Regions from separate parts of the Mesorhizobium sp. P2_F5 genome, predicted to be linked through region 2. Evidence: predicted binding sites of a transcription regulator. Region 2 holds the regulator's gene; each other region holds the start of a gene.
What was found. Region 2 encodes PhoB, which activates phosphate uptake and scavenging genes when phosphate is short. Its sites were predicted from a motif close to TGTCATNNANCTGTCAT; they were not measured.
Positions count from the first base shown of each region.

Region 1: phnF (phosphonate metabolism transcriptional regulator PhnF) is a predicted target of PhoB. The motif match lies at 8,218-8,234, and genes of this name have one in related genera.
Region 3: AC1DYO_RS26065 (alkaline phosphatase D family protein) is a predicted target of PhoB. The motif match lies at 2,629-2,645, and genes of this name have one in related genera.

Region 1 is NZ_JBFUEY010000019.1:71,631-82,170, forward strand. It holds gene phnD (phosphonate ABC transporter substrate-binding protein) at 1-824, opposite strand, end outside; partial or broken gene phnC (phosphonate ABC transporter ATP-binding protein) at 911-1,767, opposite strand; gene AC1DYO_RS23165 (DUF1868 domain-containing protein) at 1,877-2,593, opposite strand; gene AC1DYO_RS23170 (DapH/DapD/GlmU-related protein) at 2,682-3,299, opposite strand; gene phnL (phosphonate C-P lyase system protein PhnL) at 3,296-4,003, opposite strand; gene phnK (phosphonate C-P lyase system protein PhnK) at 4,006-4,782, opposite strand; gene AC1DYO_RS23185 (alpha-D-ribose 1-methylphosphonate 5-phosphate C-P-lyase PhnJ) at 4,779-5,678, opposite strand; gene AC1DYO_RS23190 (hypothetical protein) at 5,684-5,953, opposite strand; gene AC1DYO_RS23195 (carbon-phosphorus lyase complex subunit) at 5,950-7,062, opposite strand; gene phnH (phosphonate C-P lyase system protein PhnH) at 7,064-7,675, opposite strand; gene phnG (phosphonate C-P lyase system protein PhnG) at 7,675-8,136, opposite strand; gene phnF (phosphonate metabolism transcriptional regulator PhnF) at 8,256-9,005, shown strand; gene AC1DYO_RS23215 (zinc-binding alcohol dehydrogenase family protein) at 9,022-10,038, opposite strand; gene AC1DYO_RS23220 (ABC transporter permease) at 10,110-10,540, opposite strand, start outside.
Region 2 is NZ_JBFUEY010000006.1:12,164-22,703, forward strand. It holds gene AC1DYO_RS10685 (PAS domain-containing protein) at 1-753, shown strand, start outside; gene AC1DYO_RS10690 (substrate-binding domain-containing protein) at 1,248-2,276, shown strand; gene pstC (phosphate ABC transporter permease subunit PstC) at 2,373-3,830, shown strand; gene pstA (phosphate ABC transporter permease PstA) at 3,827-5,143, shown strand; gene pstB (phosphate ABC transporter ATP-binding protein PstB) at 5,161-5,985, shown strand; gene phoU (phosphate signaling complex protein PhoU) at 6,027-6,731, shown strand; gene phoB (phosphate regulon transcriptional regulator PhoB) at 6,748-7,437, shown strand; gene AC1DYO_RS10720 (ROK family protein) at 7,468-8,703, opposite strand; gene xylF (D-xylose ABC transporter substrate-binding protein) at 8,973-10,013, shown strand; gene AC1DYO_RS10730 (sugar ABC transporter permease) at 10,159-10,540, shown strand, end outside.
Region 3 is NZ_JBFUEY010000022.1:70,819-81,358, reverse strand. It holds gene AC1DYO_RS26080 (hypothetical protein) at 1-396, opposite strand, end outside; gene AC1DYO_RS26075 (TetR/AcrR family transcriptional regulator) at 433-1,050, opposite strand; gene AC1DYO_RS26070 (MFS transporter) at 1,124-2,407, shown strand; gene AC1DYO_RS26065 (alkaline phosphatase D family protein) at 2,717-4,291, shown strand; gene AC1DYO_RS26060 (hypothetical protein) at 4,505-4,783, opposite strand; gene typA (translational GTPase TypA) at 4,981-6,810, shown strand; gene AC1DYO_RS26050 (DUF1062 domain-containing protein) at 6,872-7,498, opposite strand; gene AC1DYO_RS26045 (L-idonate 5-dehydrogenase) at 7,832-8,866, opposite strand; partial or broken gene AC1DYO_RS26040 (LysE family translocator) at 9,009-9,624, shown strand; gene AC1DYO_RS26035 (hypothetical protein) at 9,703-10,026, opposite strand; gene AC1DYO_RS26030 (peroxidase-related enzyme) at 10,150-10,540, opposite strand, start outside.

The DNA.
Region 1 (10,540 bases), on a different contig from region 2:
CCTTCGACGCCTTCGAAGCAGGCCTTGTCCTTCTTCGGCAGGTCGGTGAAGAAGGCGGTCAGCTTGGCGGTCATGTCGTCACCGAGCGCGGTGCGCACTACCAGCGGGCCGTTCGGGATCAGGCCCGAGCGCCAGACTTCGACGAAGTCGTTGGGGTCGACGGCGCCCTTGGCGACTTCCTTGTGGAAGGTGCCGGAGGTGTAGCCGTTCTTGAAGTCGCCGATGCCCGAGGAATCGTCCACCGCCACGTCGACCTTGCCGTCGCGGACGGCAAGAACGTTGTTCTCATGGCCGCCATTGAACTGGGTCGAAGCGAAGAAGGTTTCGTTCGAGGCGCCAGTGTCCTTCGGGATCTGGGTCAGCGGGATCAGGTAGCCCGAGGTCGAATCCGGATCGGCATAGCCGAGCTTCTTGCCCTTGGCCGACTTGATGTCGGTGATGCCCGAGGACTTGAGCGCCAGGCCGATCGAATAGTAGCCGGTGGCGCCGTCGGTCTGCTGGGTGGTGAGGATCGGGGTGACCGCCTTTGGGTCCTTGATGTAGACGCTGGCGTAGCCGGAAGCGCCGAGTTCGGCGAAGTCGAGCGTACCGCCGAGCAGGCCCTGGATAACGCCGTCATAGTCGGCGGCCGGGAACAGCGAGACCTTTTCGAAGCCGAATTCAGTCTTCAGGTGGTCGGCCAGGCACTGGTAGTTGCGCAGACGGTCGGTTTCGTTTTCACCGCCGAGGATGCCGACGCGGAATTCCTTGAGGTCGGCCGCGTGAGCCATGCTGGTTGCCATGGCGAGCACCGATACGGCGCCGAATACCATCTTCCTGAACATTTTATCTCTCCTGTAGGTTCCGGCCCCGCGCCGGCAGCGTTCTTGATTTGAAGGTGCCCTTGACGCGGGCTGGCGATCCCAGCCGCTCAGTATCCCGGGAAAGCGGGTTCGAGCGGGCTGGCGGATGCTTCGATCTTTTGCTTGTAGGCGATGCTGGTCGAGGTGATGGCCTCGGAGATTCAGCGCCATTGGCGTCGGCGCCATAGACCTGGCGCACGGCTTCACGGTTGAGCGCTTCCGGCGGGCCGTCGAAGACGATTTTGCCGGCGGCCATGCCGATGATGCGGTTGCAATAGGTGCGGGCGGTGTCAAGCGTGTGCAGATTGGTGACGACGGTGATGCCTTCGCGCAGATTGATATCCTGCAGCGAGTCCATCACCACCTTGGCGTTGAGCGGGTCGAGTGAGGCGATCGGCTCGTCGGCGAGCAGCACCTTGGGCTGCTGCATCATGGCGCGGGCAATCGCAACGCGCTGCTGCTGGCCGCCGGACAACGTGCCGGCCGGCTGCAGTGCCGTGCGGGCGATGTCGAGGCGCTCGAGCGCGGCGACCGCCTCGGCGCATTCGGCACGGGTGAACATGCCGAGCAGGTTGGAGAAGGTCGAGCGATGATTGAGCCGGCCGAGCAGAACGTTGGTCAGCACATCAAGGCGCGGCACCAGGTTGAACTGCTGGAAGATCATGGCGCAGTCGCGCTGCCAGCGCCGCAACGGCGAGCCGCGCAGCCGCGAGACTTCGGCGCCGTCAAAAAAAATCGACCCCTGGCTGGGGTCGATGAGACGATTGATCATACGAAGAAGGGTGGACTTGCCGGCGCCGGAACGGCCGATGATGCCGACCATCTGGCCCTGCGGGATCGACAGGTCGATGGCGCTGACGGCGGTGTTCTTGCCAAATCGGCGGGAGACGCCGCGGATTTCGAGAGTGGCAGAGCTTGCTGACATGGCAGGTTCCAGTGCGGACCATATTGATCGTCAGGCTTTCGCCTAGCGCAGCCACATGAACCTGCCGTGTCGCCAGCATGTCAGTTTTGTTACGCTCCACAGCTGTGAGTTATGAGCGACCCAGGACCAGCAGCTCTTCGAAATGGTTCATGTCGTTGAAGCTGCAGAAGGCTGGCGGCTTGATTTCGATCACCGGAGCCTGCTGTTCGAAGAGCGCCAGACTGTCGTCGAAGAAGTCCCGCCATGCGGCAGCCCGGTCATCGGGAAGACGCTGGATCTGGTAGGCGAAGGTGATGTGAAAGATGTAGCTATCGTGGTCGGGGTGGCGGTAACCGAACGGCACCGATAGCGTATCGCGCCAGGCGCTCATGGCGCGCCTGTCTTGCTCAGTGGCACCGGCAACGGTGAGGCCGGTCGGCACGACCTCAAGCACCTTGATGTTGAACGCACCGCGGCCCTCAAAGCCCTTGAGCCGCTCCAGATAGAGGCTGGTCATGTCGTCGACGCTGGTGTCGAGCGGCACGTCCTGCGGCCAGTAGGGCAGCCGGCGACGGTATTCGATGATGCCCTGAAACAACGTCATGTGCAGGCTGGAGATCGGCGTGAAGGCCAGCCGGTCGGCATCCGGCATGGCGCGCATGCGCTCGCGCACCTCGATCACCACCGCCTCGGAAGGCGACCCGCTCACGAGATGGCTGACGACCGTGTTGCCGGGCTCGAGCAGGAAATTGCCCGCTGTGTCGTATCGCGTGCCGAGATGCACAGGTGGCTTGGGGTTGGTGCCTTCGAAAAAGCCGGCGAGCGAGGGTCTGATGGATTGAGGCATTGCGATCTCCTGTGGGGAGATGGCCTCGTGTCCGAGTCATGTGTCAAGGATGTGAATCGGGCCGATCTTATGACGATGATGTGATGGGCTATCCGCCGTATTTTTCCAGGAAAGCCTCAGCCTCTAGCTCGCGAAAATCATCGAGCGCGGCGCGCAGCCTGGTGTGGCCCCAGTCCCACCAGGCAAGCGCCTGGTAGCGTTCGGCGGTGCGGCGGTCGAAGCGTTCGCGGATCGGTTTTGCCGGCACGCCGCCGACGATGGTGTAGGGCGCGACATCCTTCGACACCACCGCACCTGCGCCGACCGCGGCGCCATCGCCGACAGTCACGCCGGGCAGGATGGTCGAGCCGTGGCCAAGCCAGGTGTCGTGGCCGATGGTGACGCGTTTGGCACGGCGCTGGGCGAAGAATTCGCTCTCATGCTCGGCGTCGTCCCAATAATCCGAGGCGCGGTAGGTGAAGTGGTGCAGCGTCGGCCGCCATGTCGGATGGTTTGTGGCGTTGATGCGCACGGCGGCTGCGATGTTGGCGAACTTGCCGATCGTCGCGCACCAGACGGCGCAGTCCTGCATCATGTAGGAATAGTCGCCGAGGATGCTCTCGGAGACCCGGCTGCGGTCGGCGATCTCGGTCCAGCGCCCCAATGTCGAATTCTCGACCTGCGCCGTCTCATGGACGAACGGCGCCTCCGATAATTTCCTGCTCATGCGGCGATTTTTCCGGCGGCGAAGGAGGTGACGTCGATGATGCGGTCGGCGACGGCGTCACGCACATCCAGGTCATGGAAGATGCCGAGCAAGGCGACGCCGGCCGCCTTCTTGCTGGCGATGAGCGCAACCACGACATCGCGGTTTTTGGCGTCGAGCGAAGCGGTCGGCTCGTCGAGCAGCAGGACGGGATGCTCGGTGATGAAGCCGCGCGCGATGTTGACGCGCTGCTGTTCGCCGCCGGAGAATGTCGCCGGAGGCAGCGCCCAGAGTTTTTCCGGCAGGTTGAGCTGCGCAAGCAGGGCGCACGCTTTCTCCCGCGCGCTCTCGCGGTCCTCGCCGCGTTCGACCAGCGGCTCGGCGACGACGTCCAGCGCCGAAACGCGCGGCACGGTGCGCAGGAACTGGCTGACATAGCCGATCGTCTGGCGGCGCACGGCCAGCACCGTGCGCGGGCTGGCATTGGCGAGATCGATCAGGCCGCCCTCATGCTGAACGATGATCTGGCCTTCGTCGACGGCATAGTTGCCGTAGAGCATTTTCAGGATGGAGCTCTTGCCTGCGCCGGAGGGGCCGCCGAGCACGGCGCATTCGCCGGCCCGGATCGAGAACGAGACGCCGGCGACGACCGGCAGCTTAACGCCGTCGCGCAGATGCATGGTGAAGCTTTTGGCGACGTCGGAGACAACGAGGGGCGTGGGCATGGTCAGACCTGAAGAATCGAAGAAACAAGCAACTGCGTGTAAGGCGCACGCGGATCGTCGAGGACGCGGTCGGTGAGACCGCTTTCGACCACGCGGCCGTCCTTCATCACCATCATGCGCTGCGACAGAAGCCGCGCCACCGCGAGGTCGTGGGTGACGACGATGGCCGCGAGGCCGAGATCGGTGACCAGCCCGCGCAATAGGTCGAGCAGGCGCGCCTGCACCGAGACGTCGAGGCCGCCTGTCGGCTCGTCCATGAACACCAGGCGCGGACCGGTGACGAGGTTGCGGGCGATCTGCAGGCGCTGACGCATGCCGCCGGAAAAAGCGCGCGGCTCGTCGTCGATGCGGTCTTCGTCGATCTCGACTCGTGACAGCCAGTCAACAGCGGTGGCGCGGATCTTGCCATAGTGGCGGTCGCCGACGGCCATTAGCCGCTCGCCGACATTGGCACCGGCAGACACCGTCATGCGCAAGCCGTCGGCCGGGTTCTGGTGGACAAAGCCCCAGTCGGTGCGCATCAGGAAGCGGCGCTCGGCCTCGCTCATCCGGTAGAGCTCGCGGAACTGGCCGTCGCGCAGCCGGTAGCTGGCGGTGCCGGAGGAAGGCAAGAGCCGCGTCGACAGGCAGTTGAGCAGCGTCGTCTTGCCGGAGCCGGATTCGCCGACGACGGCCAGGACTTCACCCGGCCAGAGGTCGAAGGTGACGTTCTCGCAGCCGACGCGCGAGCCGTAGAATTTGGACAGTGCTGAGACGCGCAACAGCGGTTCGTCGGTCATTGCGCCGGCTCCATTTTTTCGGAGACAGGATGGGTTTCGGGGGCAAGATGGCCGCGATGGCCATCGGCACGCCGCTTCTCGCAATGATCGGTGTCGGAGCAGACGAACATGTGGCCGCCATGGTCGTCGAGGATGACCTCGTCGAGATAGACATTCTCGGCCGCGCACAGCGCGCAGGGCTGGTCGAAGGTCTGCACCTCGAACGGATGGTCCTCGAAGTCGAGGCTGACGACATCGGTGAAGGGCGGCACGGCGTAAATGCGCTTTTCGCGTCCGGCGCCGAACAGCTGCAAAGCTGGCGAGCGGTGCATCTTCGGATTGTCGAATTTCGGCGTCGGCGAGGGGTCCATCACATAGCGGCCCTCGACTTTCACCGGATAGGCATAGGTGGTGGCGATACGGCCGTGTTTGGCGATGTCTTCATAGAGCTTCACATGCATCAGGCCATATTCCTCCAGCGCATGCATTTTTCGCGTTTCGGTCTCGCGCGGTTCGAGGAAGCGCAAGGGTTCCGGGATCGGCACCTGATAGACCAGAATTTGGCCGGCGCTCAGCGGATGTTCGGGGATGCGGTGGCGGGTCTGGATGATCGAGGCGGTTGCCGTGTCGGTGGTGACGGCGACATTGGCGACCTTCTTGAAGAAAGCGCGGATCGAAACGGCGTTGGTGGTGTCATCGGCGCCCTGGTCGATGACCTTCAGCACATCGTCGGGCCCGATGATCGAGGCGGTGACCTGCACGCCGCCAGTGCCCCAGCCATAGGGCATCGGCATTTCACGCGACGCGAACGGCACCTGATAGCCGGGAATAGCGATGCCCTTGAGGATCGCCCGGCGGATCATCCTTTTGGTCTGCTCGTCGAGATAGGCGAAGTTGTAGGTGGCGATGTCGGTCATGGCGATCACATCCACATTGTGCTATCGAACTGGCGTCCAGGACGCGCAAACAAGGGCGAAATCGGATGACCCAAACCGGTTGGATGCATCTTGGAATTCTGCTGCTGGCATTCGTCGGCGTGGTCGCTTTTCTTCTTCGAAGGATGGTTCTGCCTGCCCCGAGGGAGGGCGCGCATGGCGAGAACATCGGCGGTAGCGACAACTACAGTGGCGGGTATGGCGGCCATTCCCATGATAGCGGCGGCGGTCACGGTGGGTCGGGCGACTAGGCTCATTCCGCGGCCTCCTTCTTGTCTTCCAGCACGTCGGTATTTTCGCGCGCGTCGTGTTCCGCGCGCATGCGGCGCACGAGGTCGAGTTCGGCCTGGAAGTCGACATAATGCGGCAGCTTCAGATGCTCGACGAAGCCGGTCGCCTGGACATTGTCCGAGTGCGAGATGACAAACTCCTCGTCCTGCACGGCGGCGACGACATCCTCTCCCAGTTCGGTAGCGCGCAGCGCGCGGTCGCAGAGCGCCATGGCCATCGCCTTGCGCTCGCTCTGGCCGAACACCAGGCCATAGCCGCGGGTGAATTGCGGCGGCGCCTTGGCCGAGCCCTTGAACTGGTTGACCATCTGGCACTCGGTGACGCGAACGCTGCCGAGCGGCACAGCGAAAGGCAGTTCCGGCACGTCGAGCTCCAGCTCGACCTCGCCGATGCGGACCTCGCCGACGAACGGATGGTTGCGGGCATAGCCGCGCTGCGTCGAGTAGCCGAGCGCCAGCAGAAAACCCTCGTCGCCGCGTGACAGCGCCTGCAGGCGGATGTCGCGCGCCATCGGGAATTCCAAGGGTTCGCGGGTGATGTCGCCGGGAACATGGTCCTGCGGCATCTCGCCGTCCGGCTCAATCAGGCCTTCGCGGGCAAGGATCGCCGAGACGCGCGGCATAGCCTGCGCTTCCGTCTCGCGCTGCAACGGTTCGGCGACGTCGGCGCCTGCAGCGAGCGCGGGATCGAGCAGCCGGTGCGTGTAGTCGAAGGTGGGCCCAAGCAACTGGCCGCCGGGCAGGTCCTTATAGGTCGCCGACACACGCCGCTCGACCAGCATCGCGCCGGTGTCGATGGGATTGCTGTAGCCGAAGCGCGGCAGCGTGGTGCGGTAGGCACGCACCAGGAAGATCGCCTCGATCATGTCGCCGCGCGCCTGGACGATGGCGAGCGCGGCCAGCTCCCGGTCATAGAGCGAGCCTTCGCTCATCACCCGGTCGACGCCGAGCGCCAACTGCTCGACGATCTGGTCGAGGCGAAGTGCCGGCACTGAACGGTCGCCGCGCCGGCGGTCGGCGAGCAGGCTGTGGGCATTACGAATAGCGGCCTCGCCACCTTTTACCGCGACATACATTTTACGCCTCCATCGTCTTGATGCGCGTTGTGCGTGGCAGGCAGGCGATGCCGTCGGGCGCTGCCAGGATGATGTCGACGCCGCGTGGAAAGCGGCTGATATTCTGCTTCCACTGCTCGACGAAATGGCGCGGCATCTGCGCCGGCGCGATGGTGGCAGAGGTTTCGATGCCGGGACCTTCGAGCAGCAGCGGCGCGCCGGAGACGAGATCGCCGACCTGCAGGATCAGCGTCGTCGACCGATCGGGATAGTCCTGCGTGCCTTGCGAAAAACCGTCGAGGGCCGCCATCTCCGCCGGGTTGGCGATCACGGCGAAATGCGCATCGGCAGGCGTGTTGGCGAGCGGCGCGCCGGCGTGGAAGCCGAGCCAGGCTTTTACCGCGGCCGACGTCTGCAAAGCAGGGTCGAGCCAGAGCGGCGTGTCGTGGTCGCACAGCGAAAGCGCGATGGCGCCGGCGGTTGCCGACAGTGGCGCCGGCGGGCGGGCGAAGGCCGGCAGGGCCTGCACACTGCCCGGCCGCGCCATGGCGTCCATGATGGCGCGGAAGACCGTCTGGGCGTTGAACACCGGATCGGCGAAACCGCCGTCGATCGATTGGGCTGCGATGTCCATCAGTCTTCTCCGCGCACCATGGTGAAGAAATCCACTTTCGTTGCCGCCGTCTCGGCGCGGCGTTTTTCGCGCGCCTCGCCTTGGGCAGCCCGCAATGGCGCGACCAGCGCGGTCTCGACGGTCTGGCGTTGCGCCGGGTCCTGCCAGAGCGCGTCGGCGATTGCCGCCAGCTTCGCCTTCTTCCGGTCACGGCCGAGCGTGTAGCTGTGGCCAACCTGTCCGGATGGCAGCCGAACGGTGGCGCGGGTGACCGTGGCCTCGCCGACATTGAAGGGCGCGCCGCCGCCGCCGATCCGGCCGCGCACGGTGACCAGGCCGGTTTCCGGCCCGCGCAAGAGCTCGGCTTCAGAGGTCAGGCCGGCCTCGTTCCAGAGCCGGGCGATGTCGTCGCCGCTGGCCTGCGCCAGCGTCGCCATCACGGCTTTGCGCTCAGCCTGGTCGCGGGCTTCCTGTCCTCGCATGGAGCAACTCCCTGAGTGCGTAAAATTTGTCTAGTGATATAGACAACTATACAAATTATACCTATTATCTAACCCGTGTCCATGACGGGTGGATGACAGGGGCGGGACGGGGAACGAAAATGGTCGGTCAAAAGAGCGCGAGCAGCATCGAACGCCGCAGCGGTGTCTCGTTGTGGCGGCAGATCGCCGACCAGATCCTGCATTCGATCGCGGCAGGCGATTTTGCCGAGAACGCCGCCCTGCCGCCGGAAGTGGCGCTGGCCGAACGCTACGGCGTCAACCGCCACACGGTGCGCAGCGCCATTGCGGCTCTCGTGCAGGAGGGGGTGCTCAGAGCCGAACAGGGGCGCGGCACTTTCGTGTTGTCGCGCAAGCGGCTGTCCTATCCGATCGGCGCCCGGACGCGGTTTTCGACAGGCCTTCAGGGGCAGACATCGGAACGGCACATCGTGCTGCTCACATCAGTGGTTGAGCCGGCCAGCCAGCGTGTCGCCGAAGGGCTGGGCCTTGCCAGGGGTACTGAAGTGATCCGGCTGGAGACGCGCGGCGAGGCCGATGGACGCCCGGTGTCGCGGGCTGCCAGCTGGTACGAGGCCAAGCGTTTCGCCGGCATCGATGCTGTGATGGCGGAGACCGGTTCGATCACCGCCTCGCTTAAGCGGTTCGGTATCGACGATTATCTCAGGCAATCGACGGTGCTGTCGGCGCGCCACGCCGATGCCGCCGATCTCGCCGACCTCGACCTGCAGCCCGGCGCCATCGTGCTGGTCGCGGTCGCCATCAACGTTACGCCGGACGGGCAGCCGATCCAGTTCGCCGAAACGCGGTTTCCGGCGGAACGGGTGGAGCTAAAGCTGTCAGCCCTGTAAGCCGCCTGCCGGCGCCTTAGGCAATCTCAATCACCGCCTTGATCAACCCGGATTTCTCATGCGCCCAGCGGGCGAGATCATCAGGCGTGCTGGCCAGTGTCGTGCGGTGGGTGACGAGTTTGGCCAGCGGCACCGCGCCGTTGCGGATCGAGGCGGCGACGTGGTCGAAGTCGGCCTTGAGCGCATTGCGACTGCCGATCAGGGTCATTTCGCGCTTATGGAATTCGGGATCGGAAAAGACGATGTCGTCCTTGACGACGCTGACCAGCACCAATGTGCCGCCATGGGCGACATGGGCGAAGGCAGACTGCACCGAGGCGGTGTTGCCGGTGGCGTCGAAGACGACATCGAAACCTTCCCCGCCGGTAGCATCGCGCACCAGCTCGGCTGCCGCCTTTTGCGAGCCGTCGAGTGTGGCGAAGCCGAGTTCGCCTTTGGCAAAATCCAGCCGCTCCGTGCTCATGTCGAGCAGGCTGACATCGAGCCCGGCGATGCGGGCAAACAGCGCTGTGCCAAGCCCGATCGGCCCGGCGCCGATGACCAGTGTGCGGGCACCTGGTTCAGCGCGGGCGCGGCGCACGGCATGCGCGCCAATGGCCAGAAACTCCACCGCCGCGGCATCGGCCAGCGACAGGCCGTTTGCCGGATAAAGATTCTGCGCCGGCACCAGGATCTGCTCGGCCATGGCGCCGTCGCGATGCACGCCGAGCACTTCGATCCTTACGCAGCAATTCGGCTTGCCGTGCCGGCAGGCGATGCATTTGCCGCAAGCGAGATAGGGGTTGATGATGACGGGCTCGCCAATGGCAAGGTCGACGCCTTCGCCGGTCTCGATGACGGTGCCCGACACTTCATGGCCCATGATGCGGGGGTAGGCGAGGAACGGATGCTTGCCCTCGAAGATATGATAGTCGGTGCCGCAGATGCCGACATGGCTGACCGCGACCAGTGCCCAGCCGGCAGGGGGAGCGCCGGGTGCGGCGCGGTCTTCCAGGACAAGGTCACCGGGCGAGCGGCAGACGGCGGCTTTCATTGAGTAATTCCGTTGTTAAAAAGGTGCCGGTCCGTTGGTTGAGCGGACCGGCGCAGAGGGTCAGGGAGGATTCATTTGCCGCGGCGGCGCAGGCCGTCGAAGTAGACAATGACGATGATCAGAACGCCGGTGATGATGCGCTGCCAGAAGGCGTTGACGTTGAGCAGGTTGGCGCCGTTGTTGATGGTGGCGAGGATGAAGGCGCCGAGCAGCGGGCCATGCACCGAGCCGACGGCGCCGAACAGCGAGGTGCCGCCGATGACGGAGGAGGCGATCGCCTGCAACTCCCAGCCCTCGGCCTGGGTCGGATTGCCGATGCCGATGCGCGAGGCCAAGAGCACGCCGACGAAGGCGGCGCACAGACCAGACAGCGTGTAGGCCATGTAGATGGTGCGCTGGACATTGACGCCGGACAGACGTGAAGCCTCGGCGTTGGAGCCGACCGAGAAGAGATAGCGGCCCCAGCGGCTGTGATGCAGGAAGATATAGGCCGGGATGCCGA
Region 2 (10,540 bases):
GGCGCCGAAATGGCGCGCATCGTGCGCAACACCGCAGGGCTGGCCGACACGCCGATCATCATGCTGACCTCGGTCGACCAGTCGCTCGCCAACACCAGCTACCGCGACCTCGGCATCGACGCACAGCTGATCAAGCCGGCGCGCTCCTCGGTGTTGCTGGAGACGTTGGTCGCGACCATCCAGCGCCATCGCCACGGCACGGCAGGTGGCGATGGGGAACACGCGGCAAGCGACAGCTCCGGCCAGGCGACGGTGCAGCCGGTGTCGGCGCCGCCGGCACGGGCCGCATCCGAGCGGGCCCAGCTGCATCCGCCGCCGGTGCGCGCCCGCGCCCGGGCAGGCGGCAACGAACGCGGGCTCGACATCCTCGTTGCCGAGGACAATGAGGTGAACCAGATGGTGTTCACCCAGATCCTTGGTGAAACCGGCTATAGCTTCGAGATCGTCGGCAACGGCCGCAAGGCGCTCGACGCTTTCGGCCGGCTCAATCCGCGCATGATCCTGATGGACGTCTCGATGCCGGAGATGAACGGGCTCGAAGCCACGGCCGCGATTCGCCGGCTGGAGGAAGAGAGCGGCACGCATATCCCGATCGTCGGCGTCACCGCGCATGCCTTGAAGGGCGATCGCGAGCGTTGCCTGGAAGCCGGCATGGACGACTATCTGCCCAAGCCGATCAGCCCCAAGGCACTGCTCGAAAAGGTCGAACGTTGGGTCGGCATATCAGGCGAGGCCCAACGAGACGCCGGCTAGCTGATATCAGCGCCGGGATTCGGCGGCGCCGCGAGGTCCAGGGATATGGTGCGATCGCACCATATCAAAGCTTGCGCCCAGTCGGGAAAATGGCGGCAACGAAACCGCTCATTCAGTTACGGGCGGGAGCAAGCGACCGCCGACAAAGAAACAGCGTCGAAATCTACCCCAACGGACCTGTTTTTGGCGATGGCTCGGCCAAGATACGCTCTGGCCTCGGGCAACGCGCTCCCGTCCGGTTTTTCTTTCTCGGCATCGCGACCCGCGATCCGCCGGGACAAATGCCGGCGCAAAATCCCGCAAGCTTATGATTCCAGCGGCAAACTGCGGCTCTCCAGGAGAGGCCGGCCGGCTGCGGTTTTCAGTGCGTCCATCCGACGTTACCGGGCTGACACGAAACTGTCATGCGACTGTAATAATCGAAGGCTATGGCCTCAGCGGGCGCCGGCTGAAGAGGGCGCCGAGAGACCATATTCCGAACAGGAGCAGGCCACATGAAGAAATTCCTCGTTACGGCATCGGCCGTGGCGGTAGCGTTCGCCGCATCGTCGGGTGTCGCCGCCGCGCGTGACCAGATCCAGGTCGCCGGTTCGTCGACCGTGCTACCTTACGCCAAGATCGTCGCCGAGCAGTTCGGCGAAACCTTCACCAACTTCAAGACCCCGGTTGTCGAGTCCGGCGGCAGCGGCGCCGGCATCAAGGAATTCTGCAAGGGCGTCGGCGAAGACACCATCGACATCGCCAACTCCTCGCGTCCGATCAAGAAGGACGAACTGAAGTCCTGCGCCGACGCCGGCGTGAAGGAAGTCCAGGAAGTCCGCATCGGCTATGACGGCATCGTCTTCGCCACCGACATCAAGGGCCCGGATTGGGCGCTGGTTCCCGCCGACGTCTACAAGGCGCTCGCCGCCAAGCTGGTCGTTGACGGCAAGCTCGTCGACAATCCGAACACCAAGTGGAACCAGGTCAACCCGAAGCTGCCCGACTGGGATATCGCCGCCTACATCCCCGGTGAAAAGCACGGCACCCGCGAAGTGTTCGAGACCAGGCTGCTCGACGCCGGCTGCGACAAGGCCGCTCTCAAGGCCACCGGCATCGCCGACGACAAGGAAATCGGCAAGACCTGCATCGCGATCCGCAAGGACGGCAAGGCTGTCGACATCGACGGCGACTACACCGAGACGCTCGCCCGCATCGACTCCAACAAGACCGGCGTCGGTGTGTTCGGCCTCGCCTTCTACGAGAACAATGCCGACAAGCTGAAGGTCGCCACCGTGGAAGGCATCGTGCCTTCGACCGAGACGATCGCGACCGGCAAGTATCCGGTTTCGCGCCCGCTGTTCTTCTACGTCAAGAAGGCGCATCTCGGCGTCGTTCCCGGCCTCAAGGAATATGTCGAGTTCTTCCTTGACGACCAGATGATCGGCCCGGAAAGCCCGCTCGCCCAGTACGGCCTGGTTTCCGCTCCCGACGCCGAGCGTCAGGGCCAGCGCGACGCCTTCGCCGCTGGAAAGACGATGTAATCAACTGACTGGATCAGGGCGCGGACCAAATCCGCGCGCTGATTTCGCCGTTTGCCGCAACGGCGGCGGCGATCTGAACTTTCCCTGGGGTGGGTGATGTCGTCCTTGCTCGTACTCGCCATAGTCATTGCCATCGGCGTGGTCGCCTTTGTGATCGGCCGCCAGCGCGCCGCGGCGCAGGATGCCGGCAAGGTAAAGCCGCATTCGCGCGCCCATTATCACGGCTGGTGGGCCTTTCTGCTCGCCGTTCTGCCTGCCGTCCTGCTGCTTGCCGTCTGGGACATCGGCTCGTCCTTCTATCTTGACCGGCACATCCACGCCTCCCTGCCCGAGCGCACTGTCGACTCCAAGGTCGCCAGCGAAGCGCTCGACGTCAGCCTGGTGAAGAGCCTCGCCAAGGGCCTGCGCCGGCTCGATGCCGGTACGCTTCCCGCCACCTTCGCTGAATTGCAGCCGCTGCTCATCGCCAAGGGCGTGGCGCTGGCCAGCGATACCCAGGATTACATGATCCCGATCGCCGTCGAGGCGAACACGGTCCAGGACAGGTTCGGCTGGTTTGGCGCGGTACTTACGCTTGCGCTGTCGATCGCCGGCGCCTTCTATGCGCTGAGGCAGATCGCGCCGCGCGCCAGGGCGCGCAACAATGTCGAGAGGCTGATGCTGTGGGGGCTGCTTGCGGCGTCGACCATCGCCATCCTGACCACGGTCGGCATCGTGCTGTCGATGCTGTTCCAGACCATCACCTTCTTCGAAAGCGTGTCGCCGATGAGCTTCTTCTTCGGCACCGTGTGGGATCCGCGTTTCGCCGCCGCCGGCTCGGGCGGCAGCCAGGGCCAGTTCGGTCTGATCCCGCTTCTCGCCGGTACGCTGTACATTGCTGCCGTCGCCCTGGTGGTAGCCGTGCCGGTCGGGCTGATGTCGGCGGTCTACATGTCCGAATATGCCTCGCGCGGCGTGCGCTCGGTGGTCAAGCCGGCGCTGGAACTGCTGGCCGGCATCCCGACCATCGTCTACGGCATCTTCGCCGTGGTCACGCTCGGGCCGTTCCTGCGTGACCTGTCGGCGGCGCTCACCGGCGGCTCGCCCTTTATCCAGGGCCAGAGCATCTTCACCGCCGGCCTGGTGATGGGCGTCATGCTGATCCCGGTCGTGTCGTCGCTGTCCGACGACATCATCACCGCAGTGCCGCGCGCCATGCGTGACGGCTCGCTTGGCCTGGGTGCGACTCGCTCCGAGACGATCAAGCGAGTGATCCTGCCGGCGGCACTTCCCGGTATCGTCGGCGCCATCCTGTTGACGGCGTCGCGTGCCATCGGCGAGACGATGATCGTCGTGCTGGCAGCCGGCGTTGCCGCCAATCTCACCATCAACCCGTTCGAAGCGATGACCACCATCACCGTCAAGATCGTCAACCAGCTGACCGGCGACCTTGAGTTCAATTCGCCGCAGACGCTGGTCGCCTTCGCGCTTGGCCTGACGCTGTTCGCGCTGACGCTGGTGATGAACATCGTCGCCCTCTACATCGTGCGCAAGTACCGGGAGCAGTACGAATGACCGACATCCCCCTGGACACGATGGCGGGTGCTGTCGCCCGTCCGCGCCGCGACATCGGGCTGAAGGCGCGTTACGCCGCCGAACGCCGTTTCCGCATCTACGGCGTGATTGCGATCTCGGTCGGCCTGGCGTTCCTGGCCATCATGCTGATCACCATCGTCTCGAAGGGCTACACCGCCTTTTGGCAGACGACGGTGACGCTGCCGATCACCTTCGACGAGAAGGTCATCGATCCCTCGAACAAGCGCGCCACTGATCCGAATGTGCTGATCAAGGCGAACTATCCCAAGCTCGCCGAAAACGCGCTGGTGGCCAAGCTCGGTATCGATCCCGCCAACAAGCCGATGATGCTGAAGCTCAAGGGCTTCCTGTCGGAAGGCGCCCGCGTCCAACTGCGCGACATCGTCGCCGCCGATCCCGCGGTGATCGGAACGACGCGTGACGTCAACATCCTGGCCGCCGCCAATCTCGACTCCGCCTTCAAGGGCCAGATCGACCTCAGCGTCGATGAAGCGCGGCGCAAGGTGTCCAACCAGCAGATCGACTGGATGAACAAGCTTAGGGCGGACGGCGTGATGGCCGAGCATTTCAACACCGGCCTGTTCACCTATGGCGCTTCCAGCCGCCCGGAAACGTCGGGCATGGGCGTGGCCATCATCGGCTCGTTCTACATGATGGTGATCGTGCTGCTCTTGGCGCTGCCGATCGGCGTCGCCGCCTCCATTTATCTCGAGGAATTCGCCAAAAAGAACCGCTTCACCGACCTGATCGAAGTCAACATCAACAATCTGGCGGCGGTGCCGTCGATCGTTTTCGGCCTGCTCGGCCTTGCCGTGTTCATCAACTTCCTCGGAATGCCGCGCTCCGCTGCCTTCGTCGGCGGCCTGGTGCTGACCCTGATGACGCTGCCGACCATCATCATCGCCACGCGCGCCGCCCTTGCCGCGGTGCCGCCGTCGATCCGCTCGGCAGCGCTTGGGCTTGGCGCCTCGAAGATGCAGATGGTGTTCCAGCACATCCTGCCGCTTGCCGCTCCCGGCATCCTGACCGGAACCATCATCGGCCTGGCGCGTGCGCTGGGTGAGACGGCACCGCTGCTCCTAATCGGCATGGTCGCCTTCGTCGCCGACTATCCGAAGACGCCTTTCGATCCGGCGACCGCGCTGCCGGTGCAGATCTACATGTGGGCAAACGAGGCCGAACGCGCTTTTGTCGAGCGCATGTCCGGCGCCATCATCATCCTGCTCGTCTTCCTCATGGCCATGAACATCACCGCGATCGTGCTTCGACGCCGGTTCGAGCGGCGCTGGTAGAAAAAAGGCAATTTGGTATGAACATCATGACCGAACAGTCCCTTGAAAACGCAGTGGGCGACAAGATGAACGCCAAGTCGAACGAAGTCATCAAGATGCGCGGCGACAAGGTCGGCGTCTTCTACGGCGAGAAGCAGGCGCTGTTTGACGTCAATCTCGACGTCCGCCAGAACCAGGTGACGGCGCTGATCGGCCCGTCCGGTTGCGGCAAGTCGACCTTCCTGCGCTGTCTCAACCGCATGAACGACACCATCGATTCGGCGCGGGTGACCGGCAAGATCACGCTGGACGAGGACGACATCTACGACAAGAACATCGACGTCGTCGAACTCCGCGCCCGCGTCGGCATGGTGTTCCAGAAGCCCAATCCGTTCCCGAAGTCGATCTACGAAAATGTCGCCTACGGCCCGCGCATCCACGGGCTGGCCAAGCGCAAGTCCGACATGGACCAGATCGTCGAATCCAGCCTGAAGAAGGCGGCGATCTGGAACGAGGTCAAGGACCGCCTGCAGGAGCCCGGCACCGGTCTGTCCGGCGGCCAGCAGCAGCGCCTGTGCATCGCGCGCGCCATCGCCGTGTCGCCGGAAGTGATCCTGATGGACGAGCCCTGCTCGGCGCTCGATCCGATCGCCACCGCCCGCGTCGAGGAGCTGATCGACGAGCTGCGCCAGAACTACACCATCGTCATCGTCACCCACTCGATGCAGCAGGCGGCGCGCGTGTCGCAGCGCACGGCGATGTTCCATCTCGGCTATCTGGTCGAGGAGGGCGCCACCGACAAGATGTTCACCAACCCCGACGACAAGCGCACCCAGGACTATATTACCGGCCGCTTCGGCTGAGCCGTCCGGCGGTTGAATTTTCAGGCACGAGGACCAAGATCATGGGTGAACATACCGTCGCCTCCTTCGATGAAGAGCTGGGGCAGATCAGCAAGCTGATCCGCGACATGGGCGATCTGGCCGGCTCGATGGTCAACGCCTCGACCAGGGCGTTGCTCAATTCCGACAATGCGCTGGCGCAGCGTGTCGTTTCCGACGACGCCATCATGGACGCGCGCCAGCGTGAGCTGGATGACCGCGCCATCACGCTGATCGCCAAGCGCCAGCCAATGGCCAACGACCTGCGCGCTGTGGTCGGCTCGATCCGCATGGCCGGCGACCTCGAACGCATCGGCGATCTCGCCAAGAACATCGCCAAGCGCGTCGGCACTGTCGGCCTCAGCGTTACGCCGCGCGACCTGTCGCATTCCATCGACGCCATGGCGCAGCTGGTGCTGATCCAGGTGCAAGGCGTTGTCGAGGAATATGCCGCCGCGGATGCCGCAGCCCTGGCGAAACTCAGGAATGAGGACGAGCGCATCGACGTCAAGTACACGTCGGTGTTTCGCGAACTCTTGACCTACATGATGGAGGACCCGCGCAACATCACCGCCTGCACGCATCTCCTGTTCTGCGCCAAGAATCTGGAGCGCATCGGCGATCATGTCACCAACATCGCTGAAAATGCGTACTATGTGCTGACCGGCCAGCAATTGCCCGCCAATCGTCCGAAGCAGGACGAGACGGCGATGGCCACTTCGGCCTGACAAGGGTGAACTGCTGATGATTGCGCCACGCATCATGGTCGTGGAGGATGAGGAGCCACTGGGCGTGCTGCTCCGCTACAACCTCGAATCCGAAGGCTACCAGGTCGAGGTGGTGACGCGCGGCGACGAGGCCGAAATCCGGCTGCAGGAAAACGTCCCCGATCTGCTGGTGCTCGACTGGATGGTGCCGGCGGTGTCCGGCATCGAGCTGTGCCGGCGGCTCAGAATGCGGCCCGAGACCGAACGGCTGCCGATCATCATGCTGACCGCGCGCGGCGAAGAAAGCGACCGCGTGCGTGGCTTGTCCACCGGTGCCGACGACTATCTGGTCAAGCCGTTCTCGACGCCGGAGTTCATGGCGCGCGTGAAAGCGCTGCTGCGCCGCGCCAAGCCGGAAGTGCTCTCCAGCGTGCTCAAGGTCGGCGACATCGTGCTCGACCGTGAATCGCACCGGGTCTACCGCAAGAAGAGCGAGATCCGGCTCGGGCCGACCGAGTTCCGCCTGCTCGAATTCATGATGCGCCATCCAGGTCGGGTCTTCTCGCGCAGCCAACTGCTCGACAATGTCTGGGGCGAGACGATCTATATCGACGAGCGCACGGTCGACGTGCATGTCGGGCGCTTGCGCAAGGCGGTCAACAATGGCCGCATGCCTGACGTGATCCGCACCATCCGCGGTGCAGGCTACGCCATCCGCGAAGATTGACGCGCGGCGCGCCGCGCCGTTGCCGGCCTCTCAGGCGACATGTTTGCTAGATTTCGCCTGAATCCCCGGCGCGAAAATCTCCTGGTCGACGAAGCCGAGCGCGCGCATGGCGCAGCCTTCGCGGATCAGCGGCAGTTCGTTGGGTTCGGTGTCGAAGGAAATCGACTTCGAGTGCTGGCCGCCGGCGGTCTGGGCAATCGCATTGCGCAATGCCGGTTCGATCAGATCGAAGGCGGCGGCGCTGACACCGACCATGGCGACGGGGGCGGGATCGATTAGGGCGAACAGGCTGCCAAGGCCGAAGCCGAGCGCTTCCCCGGCCTTGCGGTAGGCTTCCCGCTCGGGACCTTCGGTTTCGCGAGCGCGTGTGGCAAGCCCCCGCATGTCGGCGTCGCCGACATCGACCGGTTCGGCGTCCTCGCTCATCCCCATGGCATTGCGCCAGATGGCGTAGTTGCCGGCATAGGCCTCGACGCAGCCACGCCGCCCGCAGCGACAGAGCGCGCCGCCGGGACGGTGGATCATGTGGCCGAACTCGCCGCCTGAGGAATGGGTGCCGGTGAACAGTTCGCCTTTCAGCACCAACCCCATGCCGATGCCGTGCGAGAGCAGGATGGCAATGAAATCGTCGCGGTAGCGCTCAGGCTGGCGCCATTGCAGCGCCACCGCCATCATGTTGCAGTCGTTCTCCATGGTGGCCGGAATGCCGAACTCCGCTTCCAGTATGTCGGCGAACGCGATGTCGGTCAGCGGCGTGATCGGCGACCACAGCATGGCGCGCGCCTGCGAATCGGTGATGCCCTGGATGCCCATGGCAATGCGGGCGATGCTTTGGACATCGAGGTCGGGATCCTCGAGCCGCCGCCGCACGATTGCCGTGCATTCGCCGATCAGTTCGTCGCGCGGCATGGTCAGCGTGTCCAGCCGGCGCTGCTCCTCGGCGACCACATGGCCGGCATAGTCGATGACGGTGACGGAAAGGAAATTCAGCGACAGCACCACGGTCATCACCGCGGCTGCTTCCGGATTGAGGCCAAGGCCGACCTGTGGCCGTCCGCGTTTCAGCGCACCGGTCTCGCCGGGCTTGCTCTCGGCCAGGATGCCTTCTTGAATCAGGTCAGAAGAGATCGCCGATATGGTCGAATGGCTAAGGCCGGTGGTTGCCGCAATCTCGGTCCGCGACGGCTGGCCGGCCCGGCGCACGGCCGAAATCACCATCGCACGGTTGCGACGGCGCAGATCGTCGTGGCGGATACCAACCGACATCTTTTTTGTTTCCTCCCGGTCCCCCGCGCCTCATGATAGTGGAGGCGGTCAGGGACGCCACGCAAATATTGGCAGAAGCCGGTCACGCTGTCATTGTTTATTGCGGGTCTCGAAAAAAATCGACGACGCCATCAGAATCCATCAGAATCGATGTTGACAGCGTCTCGCCGTTGGACCAGTATTTTTTCGAGGCTCGAAAAAATAGAGCCTCTGTGTGCCGGCCCTCGGGCCAGTTTTGTCGCGCCGCGCGCGGCGCAGGGAGGATTATCATGAACAGATTTGCAGCCGCCATGCTGGCGGGTGTCGCCATGTCGCTGACGCTGGTGTCGGTCGCGCAGGCGAAGGACAAGGTCATCGGCGTGTCGTGGTCGAACTTCCAGGAAGAGCGCTGGAAGACCGACGAAGCGGCGATGAAGGCAGCGATCGAGGCGGCCGGCGACAAGTATATTTCCGCTGACGCGCAGTCCAATCCCGGCAAGCAGCTGACCGACGTCGAGAGCCTGATCTCGCAGGGCGCCAACTCGCTGATCATCCTCGCGCAGGACGCCTCGGCCATCGGCCCGGCGGTGCAGAAGGCGCTGGACGAAGGCATTCCGGTCGTCGGCTATGACCGCCTGATCGAGAACAAGGACGTCTTCTATCTGACCTTCGACAACAAGGAAGTCGGCCGTATGCAGGCCCGCGAAGTGTTCAAGGCCAAGCCGGAAGGCAACTATGTCTTCATCAAGGGCTCGGGCTCCGACCCGAATGCCGATTTCCTGTTCTCGGGCTCGATGGAGGTGCTCAAGGAAGCCATCGACTCGGGCAAGATCAAGAATGTCGGCGAGGCCTATACCGATGGCTGGCTGCCCGCCAATGCCCAGAAGAACATGGAACAGTTCCTGACCGCCAACGACAACAAGGTCGATGCGGTGGTCGCGGCCAATGACGGCACCGCCGGCGGCGTCGTCGCGGCGCTGACGGCGCAGGGCCTTGCCGGAACGGTTCCGGTCTCGGGCCAGGACGGCGACCATGCCGCTCTGAACCGCATCGCGCTCGGCACGCAGACCGTGTCGGTGTGGAAGGATGCACGCGAGCTAGGCAAGAATGCCGCCGAGATCGCCTCGCAACTCGCCGACGGCAAGAAGACGAGCGACATCGCTGGCGCCAAGGACTTCACCACGCCTGGCGGCAACACCGTCAAGTCGTTGTTCCTGACCCCGGTCGCGATCACCAAGGACAACCTCAACGTCGTCATCGACGCCGGCTGGATCAAGAAGGACGAAGTCTGCACGGGCGTCGCCGCCGGCAGCGTCGCGGCCTGCAACTAAGCTTGGCCTGTTTCCATTCGATAACGACGCCGCGGCCCAAAGCCGCGGCGTTTTCTCAACAAGATTTGTGTTTCCGCCATAGGCGGCTAACTTCTAGGCTGTGGTCCGGCATCCGCGTCAGACGGCAAGCCGCTGGGAGGACATCATGACCGACACGACCTCGACTTCGCAGGCCGACACCGCGCGTGCGTCGGAACTCGGCGCGGTCGCCCGGTTCCTGAAAGCGACCGAGATCGACACCCGCATGCTCGGCATGATCGGCGCGCTGCTTCTGATCTGGATCGGCCTGCATGTCATTTCCAGCTTCCGCCTCGGGGTCAATCCGCTCGATTTCGACAGCCGCACCTTCCTGACGCCACGCAACCTCTGGAACCTGTCGGTGCAAACGTCCGCCGTCGCCATCATGGCCTCAGGCATGGTGCTGGTCATCGTCATGCGCAACATCGACCTCTCCGTCGGTTCGGCCGAGGGCCTGATCGGCATGGTGATGGGTTTTGCCCAGGTGCATTTCCTGGTGCGCTTTGTCG
Region 3 (10,540 bases), on a different contig from region 2:
CGCCTGGTAGTCCATCCAGCAGATTGCGAGCAGTGACGCGCAGGCGACAAGCAGGACGACGGGGACAAAAACATCGAGATATAAGAATACCAAAGCGACTGCGCTTATCGACGCGGTCAGAATGCGCGCCGGTTGGGTAATGCCGTGTGCCTTAGCGGCTAAATACATCGCAGCCGATGCGATCAAAAACAGGAAAAGCAACCTTCGCAGAACGGCTTCCTTCACCGTGTATTCGTTCAGGTCGAGGATCGTGGCGATGTCCCTTCTTTCCTGCTCGCTCATGAACCCCTGGTTGCCCTGCCGGATGTAGTGGATCAGGAACATTTTTTGGAGGTCGTCCAAGAGCGTCCAAGCAAGATTCAAATCACCGCCAGCAATTCTGGATTGATATGACATCGATACTGCTTGTCGTTGGAATGGATCGCAAGAGGTCTATTTCTTCAAACTCGCTTCAATCAGCAGGTCGGCGTTGCGGGCGACCGATGCCGCAGGTCCGCCGAGGCCGAACAGCTGGCCGCTGATATAGGCGCCTTCGATCAGAAGCAGCAGGCCGTCGCCCAGCGTGTCGGGGTCTTGCGCACCCATCGCTGCGGCCATGGCGCGCAGGCGGTGGCGCAGCTCCTGCTTGTTGGCTTCGCTGACGACGCGCGCCGGATGGCTGTGCTCGGGATATTCCACCGCCGCGTTGGTCATGCCGCAGCCCCGATAGTCCGGCGTCTGCGTGCGCTTGCCGATGCGGGTCAGGAAAGCCTTGAGCTGCGCGCGCGGGTCGCCGGGATGGGCGGCCACGGCTTCGTCGAAACGCTCCCAATATTCGCGGTCATATTGCCGGAGATAGGAGGCGGCGAGTTCGTCCTTGGAGGGAAAGCTGCGGTAGAGGCTGGGCTTGGTGACGCCGGCGCGCTTGACGATCTCGTCGACGCCGATCGCCCTGATGCCGCGCCGGTAGAACAGGTCATACGCCACGTCGAGGATCTTCTTGGCAGCCTTGGGTGGCGACGCTGCATGACTGTCGCTGATGATCAGTTCAATATTTTTGTCCGTTGGCATGGTATGACTCGATTGACGTGTTACCGATCGGTACGTATACATCTCCTCACCCTGCAACGTACCGGTCAGTAACATGATAGCTCAATCCCGTCCCTTTGGCCAGCGCTACGCTTTCGTCGTGGTCGGCGTCATCTTCCTCTGCCTGCTGATCGCAGCGGGTCTGCGTTCGGCTCCCTCCGTGATGATGCTGCCGCTGGATAAAAGCTTCGGCTGGGGGCGCGATACCGTTTCGATTGCCGCTGCCATCGGCATCTTCCTCTATGGTCTGACCGGCCCATTCGCCGCCGCACTGATGGAGCGTATCGGTCTGCGCCGCACGCTGCTTGCCTCGCTGGTGATCATGTCGGGCTCGACCGCGCTCAGCCTGCTGATGACCGAGCCCTGGCACCTGTTCCTCACCTGGGGCGTGTTTTCCGGCATCGGCTCCGGCGCGGTTGCCACCGTGCTCGGCGCCACCATCGTCAATCGCTGGTTCAAGACCAATCGCGGTCTTGTCATGGGACTGATGTCGGCCTCCAGCGCCACCGGCCTGCTGGTGTTCCTGCCGCTGCTCGCCTCGCTCGCCCAGTCCGGCGGCTGGCAGCCGGTCGCCATCGCCGTCGCCATCGCCACCGCCTGTCTGTTGCCGCTGGTCTGGCTGCTGGTGCCGGAGCGTCCGGCTTCGATCGGCATGGTGCGTTATGGCGCCGACGCCAATGACGTGCCGCCGGTGTCACCGGCATCACAGGGCAATTTCCTGGTGCATACGCTGAACACGCTGCGCCGCGCCGCCGGCACCCGCGTCTTCTGGTATCTGTTCGCCACCTTCTTCATCTGCGGCTTCACCACCAACGGGCTGGTCGGCACGCATCTGATCTCCTTTTGCGGCGACATGGGCATCGGCGAGGTGCAGGCCGCCGGCCTGCTGTCGCTGATGGGCATTTTCGACCTGATCGGCACGACGCTGTCGGGCTGGCTCACCGACCGTTTCGACCCGCGCAAGCTGCTCGGCGTCTATTACGGCATTCGCGGCCTGTCGCTGATCTACCTGCCCTATTCAGGCTTCTCGGCGACCAGCCTGATCATCTTCGCCGTGCTCTACGGCCTTGACTGGATCGCCACTGTGCCGCCGACGCTCAGGCTCGCCAACGAAGCCTTCGGCGACCGCAGCGGCCCGATCGTGTTCGGCTGGATCGTCGCCGGTCACCAGGTCGGCGCCGCCACCGCGGCCGCCTTCGGCGGTACCATGCGCGAGCTGCAGGGCAATTACGAACTGGCCTTCCTGATTGCCGGCATGACGGCGATTGTGGCTGCCTGCCTGTCACTGCTGATCAACACGAGCAAGCCGGCTTTCGATCCGGAGCCGCAGGTGGCTTAAGGGCTGCTGATCTCCCCCCTTGAGGGGGAGATGCCCGGCAGGGCAGAGGGGGGCGCTGTCCCGCCGGCTTGTCAGTTCAATCTTCGTGATTTCCGTTCAATCGAATCGTTGAGCCAGCGCTCGGCCGGCAACATCTGAGAGGCTGGCGATCCTTCGCGCCCCCCTCTGGCCTGCCGGCCATCTCCCCCACGAGGGGGGAGATCAGCAGCTCGCCTGTTCACTGTTATCAAAACTTCATCTTCCCGAGATGCGGCTGAAACATTGAGGCTGGAGCTTGGTGGCGGACGTTCAAGCCATCAGGAGACAGCCATGAACAAGCTTTCGTTGACCCGCCGCGCTTTTGTCACATCAGCGAGTGCGGCCGGGCTGCTCGGCGCATCGGGGCTCGCTTTGCCCTATTATTCGCGCGCCAGCCAGCGCCCGGCCTTCACCCATGGCGTCCAGTCCGGCGACGTCGACGCCTCGAGCGGCATGGTGTGGACGCGCACCGATCGTCCCTCGCGCGTCATGTTCGAAGTGTCGTCGACGGAGAATTTCGCCAACGCCACCCGGCTGGCGCCGCTCGATACCTCGCCGGCCAGCGACTTTACGGTCAAGCGCCTGCTCACCGATCTCGCCTCCGACCAGGACATCTTCTACCGCATGACGGCCGCCGATCTCGCCGACATCAACGTCGTTTCCGAGCCGATCGTCGGCCGCTTCCGCACAGCACCGGCCTCGAAGCGCGACATCAAATTCGCCTGGTCGGGCGACACCGCCGGCCAGGGCTGGGGCATCGACGAGACCGGCATGAAAACCTACGCCACCATCGCCAAGCACACGCCCGACTTCTTCCTGCATTCCGGCGACACGATCTACGCCGATGGCGCCATGAAGGATGAGGTCGACCTGCCCGGCGGCGGCAAGTGGAAAAACGTCGTCCTCATCGACGGCAAGCGCAAGGTGGCCGAGACACTGGACGAGTATCGCGACCAGTGGAAGTACAACATGATGGACAGACACGTTCTCGCCCTCAGCGCCATCTGCCCGACCTTCTACCAGTGGGACGACCACGAAGTGCTGAACAATTGGTCGGATTCGAAGAATCTGAGCGCCGACAGCCGCTACACCGAAAAATCCATCCATGTGCTGGCGGCGCGTGCGGCGCGCGCTTTCCATGAGATGACGACGATCCGCTACGAGCCGTCGGAACCCGGCCGCGTTTATCGCAAGATCGCCCACGGCCCGCTGCTCGACGTGTTCTTCCTCGACATGCGTTCCTATCGCGGCCCCAACGGCCCGGATATGCAGGACACGATGACGCCGGAGTCCCGCATGCTCGGCGAACAGCAGACGAAATGGCTGAAGCGCGAGCTGGCCAATTCCAAGGCGACCTGGAAGATCATCGCCGCCGACATGCCGCTCGGCCTCGTCGTCTGGGACGACGGCACCAAGAAGGTCGGCGCGGAAGCCGTCAGCAATGGCGACAACGGTCTGCCCAAGGGCCGCGAACTCGAGATCGCCGACCTGTTGCGCTATATCAAGAACGCCGGCATCACCAACACGGTGTGGCTGACGGCCGACGTGCACTACACGGCGGCGCACTACTACAACCCCGACAAGGCGCAGTTTCAGGATTTCAATCCGTTCTGGGAATTCGTCTCCGGGCCGATCCACGCCGGCACGTTCGGCCCGAACGATTTCGACATGACTTTTGGACCAGAGCTGAAATTCATCAAGGCGCCGACCGCCGAACAGGGTCAGAACCTGCCGCCATCGGCCGGGCTGCAGTTCTTCGGACTGGTGGATATTTCAGGCGCCAGCGAGCAGCTGACGGTGCGGCTGATGGATCGCGACGATAATGAGCTTTACAAGGTGACGCTGGATCCGGTGCGGTCGGCGTAGATTGGACAGGCCGGCGGGACAGCGCCCCCCTCTGTCCTGCCGGACATCTCCCCCACACGGGGGGAGATTGGCAGTTTTGGGGTATCGCTAATATCTGCAACCCTGGTGATTGGCGAAAACGGCGGCGATAGCCGATCTCCCCACTCGTGGGGGAGATGCCCGGTAGGGCAGAGGGGGGCGTGAAGGATCGCTGCGCTTGGAGTAGAGCGCCCCTCAGTCCGGGTAGCAAACCGCAGGAATCTTCGGCCAAACCGCACTGTCGCAGCCGGCAACCTGCTGCCTCTGCTTGAAAGAGGCGCTGACCGGGCCGGTGACCACGGGGTCGACACCATCAGGGGCGTCGGCAAACATCTGCTCGGCCGTCTGGTCGGACGACGAGGCGGGATTGGCTTCCTTCAGCGTCGCGGCCGACTGGGCGGCATTGGCCGCCAGCAGGGCAGCGAATGCGACCGAAGCGATGAGTGGCCAAAATCGGTTGAGTTTGTCGGTCATGAGTTTCGAACTGCCCGGGCCCCGAAAGGTTCCCGCCTTGGTTAACAAAACCATCTCACACCGAGATGCTTAAGATTTGATGAGTATTTGGTGATGCGCCTCCTCTTTCGCAATTGCGAAAAACCCTGTATGAGCCGCGCAACCGAAAGAGGCGGCGCCTTTTGGCCTGCTGCCTGCAACGCTCCCGAGACCACAACATGAAAATTCGTAATATCGCGATCATCGCGCACGTCGACCATGGAAAAACCACCCTCGTTGACCAATTGCTGCGGCAATCCGGCTCCTTCCGCGACAATCAGCGCGTCGCCGAGCGTGCCATGGATTCCAACGACCTCGAAAAGGAACGCGGCATCACCATCCTGGCCAAGGCGACCTCGGTCGACTGGAAGGACACCCGCATCAACATCGTCGACACCCCCGGCCACGCCGATTTCGGCGGTGAAGTCGAACGCATCCTGTCGATGGTGGATTCGGCCATCGTGCTGGTCGACGCCGCCGAAGGCCCGATGCCGCAGACCAAGTTCGTCGTCGGCAAGGCGCTCAAGGTCGGCCTGAAGCCGATCGTCGTCATAAACAAGATCGACCGTCCGGATGCCCGCCATGTCGAAGTGGTCAACGAGGTGTTCGACCTGTTTGCCGCCCTCGACGCCACTGACGAGCAGCTCGACTTCCCGATCCTCTACGGTTCGGGCCGCGATGGCTGGGTTTCGGAAAACCCCGAAGGTCCGAAGGATCAGCAGCTTGCGCCGCTGTTCGACCTCGTCATCAAGCATGTGCCGGAGCCGACCGTTCATCCCGGCCCGTTCCGCATGATCGGCACCATTCTGGAAGCCAACCCCTTCCTTGGCCGCATCATCACCGGCCGCATCGAGAGCGGTACGCTGAAGTCCAACCAGGCGGTCAAGGTGCTGCACCACGACGGCACCCAGATCGAAACCGGCCGTATTTCCAAGATCCTCGCCTTCCGCGGCCTCGAGCGCCAGCCGATCGACGAGGCGCAGGCGGGTGACATCGTCGCCATTGCTGGCCTGTCGAAAGGCACCGTCGCCGACACCTTCTGCGACCTGGCGGTGACCGAGGCGTTGCATGCGCAACCGATCGATCCGCCGACCGTCACCATGTCCTTCCTGGTCAATGACTCGCCGCTCGCCGGCACCGAAGGCGACAAGGTGACCAGCCGCGTCATCCGCGACCGCCTGCTGCGCGAAGCCGAAGGCAATGTCGCGCTCAAGATCGAGGAATCGCCCGACAAGGATTCGTTCTTCGTTTCCGGCCGCGGCGAATTGCAGCTGGCCGTGCTGATCGAGACGATGCGCCGCGAAGGCTTTGAAATTGCCGTGTCGCGTCCCCGCGTCGTCATGCAGAATGGCGAAAATGGCGAATTGCTGGAGCCGGTCGAGGAAGTCGTCATCGACGTCGACGAGGAGCATGCCGGCATCGTTGTGCAGAAGATGTCGGAGCGTAAGGCCGAGATGGTCGAACTGCGCCCGTCCGGCGGCAACCGCCAGCGCATCGTCTTCCACGCGCCGACACGCGGCCTGATCGGTTACCAGTCGGAACTGCTGACCGACACGCGCGGCACCGCCGTGATGAACCGGCTGTTCCATGCCTATCAGCCCTACAAGGGCGAACTGCCCGGCCGCACCAACGGTGTGCTGATCTCCAACGAACAGGGCGAAGCAGTGGCCTACGCCATGTGGAACCTGGAAGATCGTGGCCCGATGGTCATCGATCCCGGCGTCAAGGTCTATCAGGGCATGATCATCGGCATCCATAGCCGTGACAACGACCTCGAAGTGAACGTGCTGAAGGGCAAGAAGCTGACCAACATCCGCGCCGCCGGCAAGGATGAGGCGGTCAAGCTGACGCCGCCGATCCGCATGACGCTGGAACGTGCGTTGGCCTGGATCCAGGACGACGAGCTGGTCGAGGTGACACCGAAGACCATCCGTCTGCGCAAGCTCTATCTCGACCCGAACGAGCGCAAGCGCTTCGAGAAGTCGGCGAAAGTGGTCGGCGCGGCGTAATCATCTGATTTTCCAGAGATATCGAAGGGGCGAAGCACCGGGTGCTTCGCCCCCTTTTGTTTCACCCGCCGGCTGCGAAAATGATGGCATCCCTGTCGGGCTCGCCGGTGAGATCGATGCGGATCGTCGTTCCCTCACGGGCCGGCTTGCGCAAGGCTTTGGCTCCGTCCGGATCAACCACCAGCCGCCGCTTCTCCTCCAGCGCCTGAAGCCGCGAGCGTGAGATGCCGAGTTCGCCGGCGAGCAGCCGGTCGAGCCGCAGCGATGTCGGCAATTCGAGCCCAATCCTGAGTTCCAGCGCGGTCGCGCGGTCGCTGTTGTCGCAGAGCCTCTGTTTGTGAACGACGACGTCGGAAAATTCCTCAACGCGGGCCACCCGGTTGCGCAATGCGACGACGTCGAAGCTATGGCGACGCGCCAGCGCCGGGTCATTGCTTTCAAGGGCCGCGAGCAGCGTCGGCTCGATGTCTCTGCGATTGCAGCGTTCGAAAATGCCGAAATTCCACGAATTGTCGCAGTCGACGCAGCGGTAGATCAGCCAGACATCGATGCGCTTGCCATTGGCGTTGACGCGGAATTTGTCGCTGCAGCGATAGGCCTTCACTGTGCCGCAGCGATTGCAGTTGATCAGGGGTCGAGGTGCGATTTCGGGCGCGATCGCCCAGTGAATGCGCAGAGACATGCCGATAAGCCCTTCCCGTCGGGAAGTTCTTCAGGCCGGCAGTGTCGAGATGCCCATGCGGGCACGGCGTGGCGAGAGGCTGCGGTTGTCTGGAAATCAGGTGTCACGGGCGACAAACGCGCGACAGCGGTTCAGCAGTGCCAAACCGGTCTCGAACCGCCGCCTGAGAACACGTGAAATGAAGCAGGCTCCGCGAATGCGGCGCCCTGCCAAGTGTGATCAGGGGAGTTGGCGAGACCGGCGGTTACTGAGGCAAAATGGAGCTCGAAATGGATGTCGGGACGGCTTGTCTAGCCACGAAGTGGCATGCACGCAAGCTCTCACGCGGTTCCGCTATGCTCAGCTGAATGCGATCTGCACCTTCATCGACTGGGTGCGGTCGCCGGCAATCTCGAACGCCGCTACCGCCTCGTCCATCGGATAGATGCCGGTCAGCAGTGGCTTGACGTCGACGCGACGGTTGTTGATCAGGTCGACGGCCAGCGCGAACTCGTCATGAAAGCGGAAGGAGCCGCGCATCTCGATTTCCTTGGCGACGATGAGATTCTGCGGCAGCGACATATCGCCGCCAAGGCCGAGCTGGACCAGCACGCCGCGCGGCTTCAACACGTCGAGCCCCGCCCGCACCGCGCGTTCGTTGCCGGAGCATTCGAACATCACGTCGAAACTGCCCTTTTCGACGTTGTAGGCGGCGAGGCTGGCGCTGTCGGTGGCGACATTGATGGTGCGGTCGGCGCCGATCTCCCGGGCCTTGGCCAGCACGGCATCCATGACATCGGTGGCGACGATTTCGCGCGCGCCGTGGACGCGTGCGGCGAGGATGCACAGCGCGCCGATCGGCCCGCTGCCGGTGACCAGAACCCGCTTGCCGAGCAGCGAGCCGGCGCGGTTCACGGCGTGCAGCGTCACCGCGAAGGGCTCGGCGAAGGCGGCTTCGTTGATGGAGACATGCTCGGCGATTTTGTGGCACTGCCAGGCCTCAGCGACCAGGCGCTGGCGGAAGGCGCCCTGGATGTGCGGCATCGGCATGGCGCTGCCGTAGAAGCGCATGTTGAGGCACTGGTTCTGCATGCCTTGCAGGCAGTAGCGGCAGGCATTGCAGGGCCGGCTGGGCGAAATCGCGACGCGGTCGCCGACGGCGAGGGTCGATACGCCCGTGCCAAGCGCCTTCACCGTGCCGGCGACCTCATGGCCCAGGATCATCGGCTCGCGCAGGCGAACAACGCCGAAGCCGCCATGATTGTAATAGTGCAGGTCCGAGCCGCAGATACCGCCGGCTTCGACCGATATTTCGACCTGTCCGGCGCCCAGCACGCCCGGGTCGGTCTCCTCGATGCGCAGGTCTTTTGCCGCGTGGATGACGATTGATTTCATGGCCGCGATCCTTTCTCAAACCACCGGTGCGGGCAAGGCGCGAGCGCCCAAATATCTCGCAAGCTCTGTCCCATCAGCTCGCAGGGTTCCAAATTGCGGCTGATCGGCTATCCTTCGTACTCCAACGCTCGAAGGCTCCGCCATGCACCTCACCTCGCTTCTGATCTTCGCCGCCGCTTTGTTCGTCGCCGCCGGTTCGCCCGGCCCGTCGATCGCCGCACTGGTTGCGCGCGTCATCTCGAAAGGGTTTCGCGACGTGTTCCCGTTCCTGCTCGCCATGTGGATCGGCGAGGGCATCTGGCTGTCGCTGGCGGTGTTCGGGCTGGCTGTCGTGGCGCAGACCTTTCACTTTGCCTTCGTCGTCGTGAAATGGGTGGGTGTCGCGTATCTCGCCTTACCTCGCCTGGAAGATGTGGGCCGCACCCGTCGACGCGAAAGAAGGCGAGATGCCACGCGAAGATTCGGCGACAAAGCTGTTCTTTGCCGGCATGGCGGTAACGCTCGGCAACCCCAAGATCATGATGTTCTATCTGGCGCTGCTGCCGACCATCATCGACCTCGCTTCGGTCAGCATTGTCGGCTGGGTCGAGCTAACGGCGACGATGGCGGTGGTTCTGATCGCCGTCAATCTTGGGTGGGTGGTCGTGGCGTCGCAGGCGCGCAAGCTGCTCAAAAGCAAGCGCGCCATGAAGATCGCCAACCGCCTCAGCGCCACGACGATGGCCGGCGCCGCGGCGGCTATCGCGACGCGGTCATAGGGCATGACCCCAAACCGAAGGATCGCATCAGCGAAAGGCGGGATCGTTTTTTGCTTCGATGACCTTCGGTAGATCGCGTCACATCATTTCGATGATCGGCGCGATCTCGACACTGAACGCCGGGTCCATCAGGATCGGGCAATCCTTCGCCTTGGCGACGGCATCGTCGATGTCCTTCGCTTCGACGATCGTGTAACCGGCGGTCGGACTGCTGCCACCATTGTTCTCGACCTTGCCGCCGGGCAGCACCATCTTCGACTTGCCGACCGGATTGCCGCCGTCGACGACGTCCGAGCCAAGCTTGCCGTACCAGCCGGTCCAGGCATCCATCGAGGCTTTCCGCTCGGCCTCGTCGGTCGGCATCTTGCCGGAGCCATGATAGACGTAGAGAAATTTCGCCATGTTCTCCTCCCTTGGTGAGCGGCTTGAACCGGCACGCGGTCATGCCGCCTGCCGATCATCGGACCAAACGGGCAAACAAGCAACGAGAATGAGGGATAGCTGATATAAGGCGGCGGCCGCGCCTCACCTTGCCATGGCGTGGTATTCGTCGTTTGGCCGCATGTCGATCGCCGCCGCCACGCGGTTGGACATGTTGAAGAAAGCGGCCGTCGAGGCGATGTCCCAGATGTCGCGGTTGCTGAAGCCGGCGTTGCGAAGCGCTGCCCGGTCCGCTTCGACGATCTTTGCCGGTTCCTCGGTCAGCTTGATGGCGAATTCGAGCATCGCCGTCTGCTTCGGTGACAGATTGGCGGCGCGAAAATTCATCACCATCATCTCACCGAATGCCGGGTCGCCGGAGAGCTGGCGCACCGCCGCGCCATGCGCGGTCAGGCAGTAATAGCAATGGTTGATCGAGGAGACGACGACCGCGATCATCTCGCGCTCCAGCTTCGACAGGCCGGATTCGCCGAGC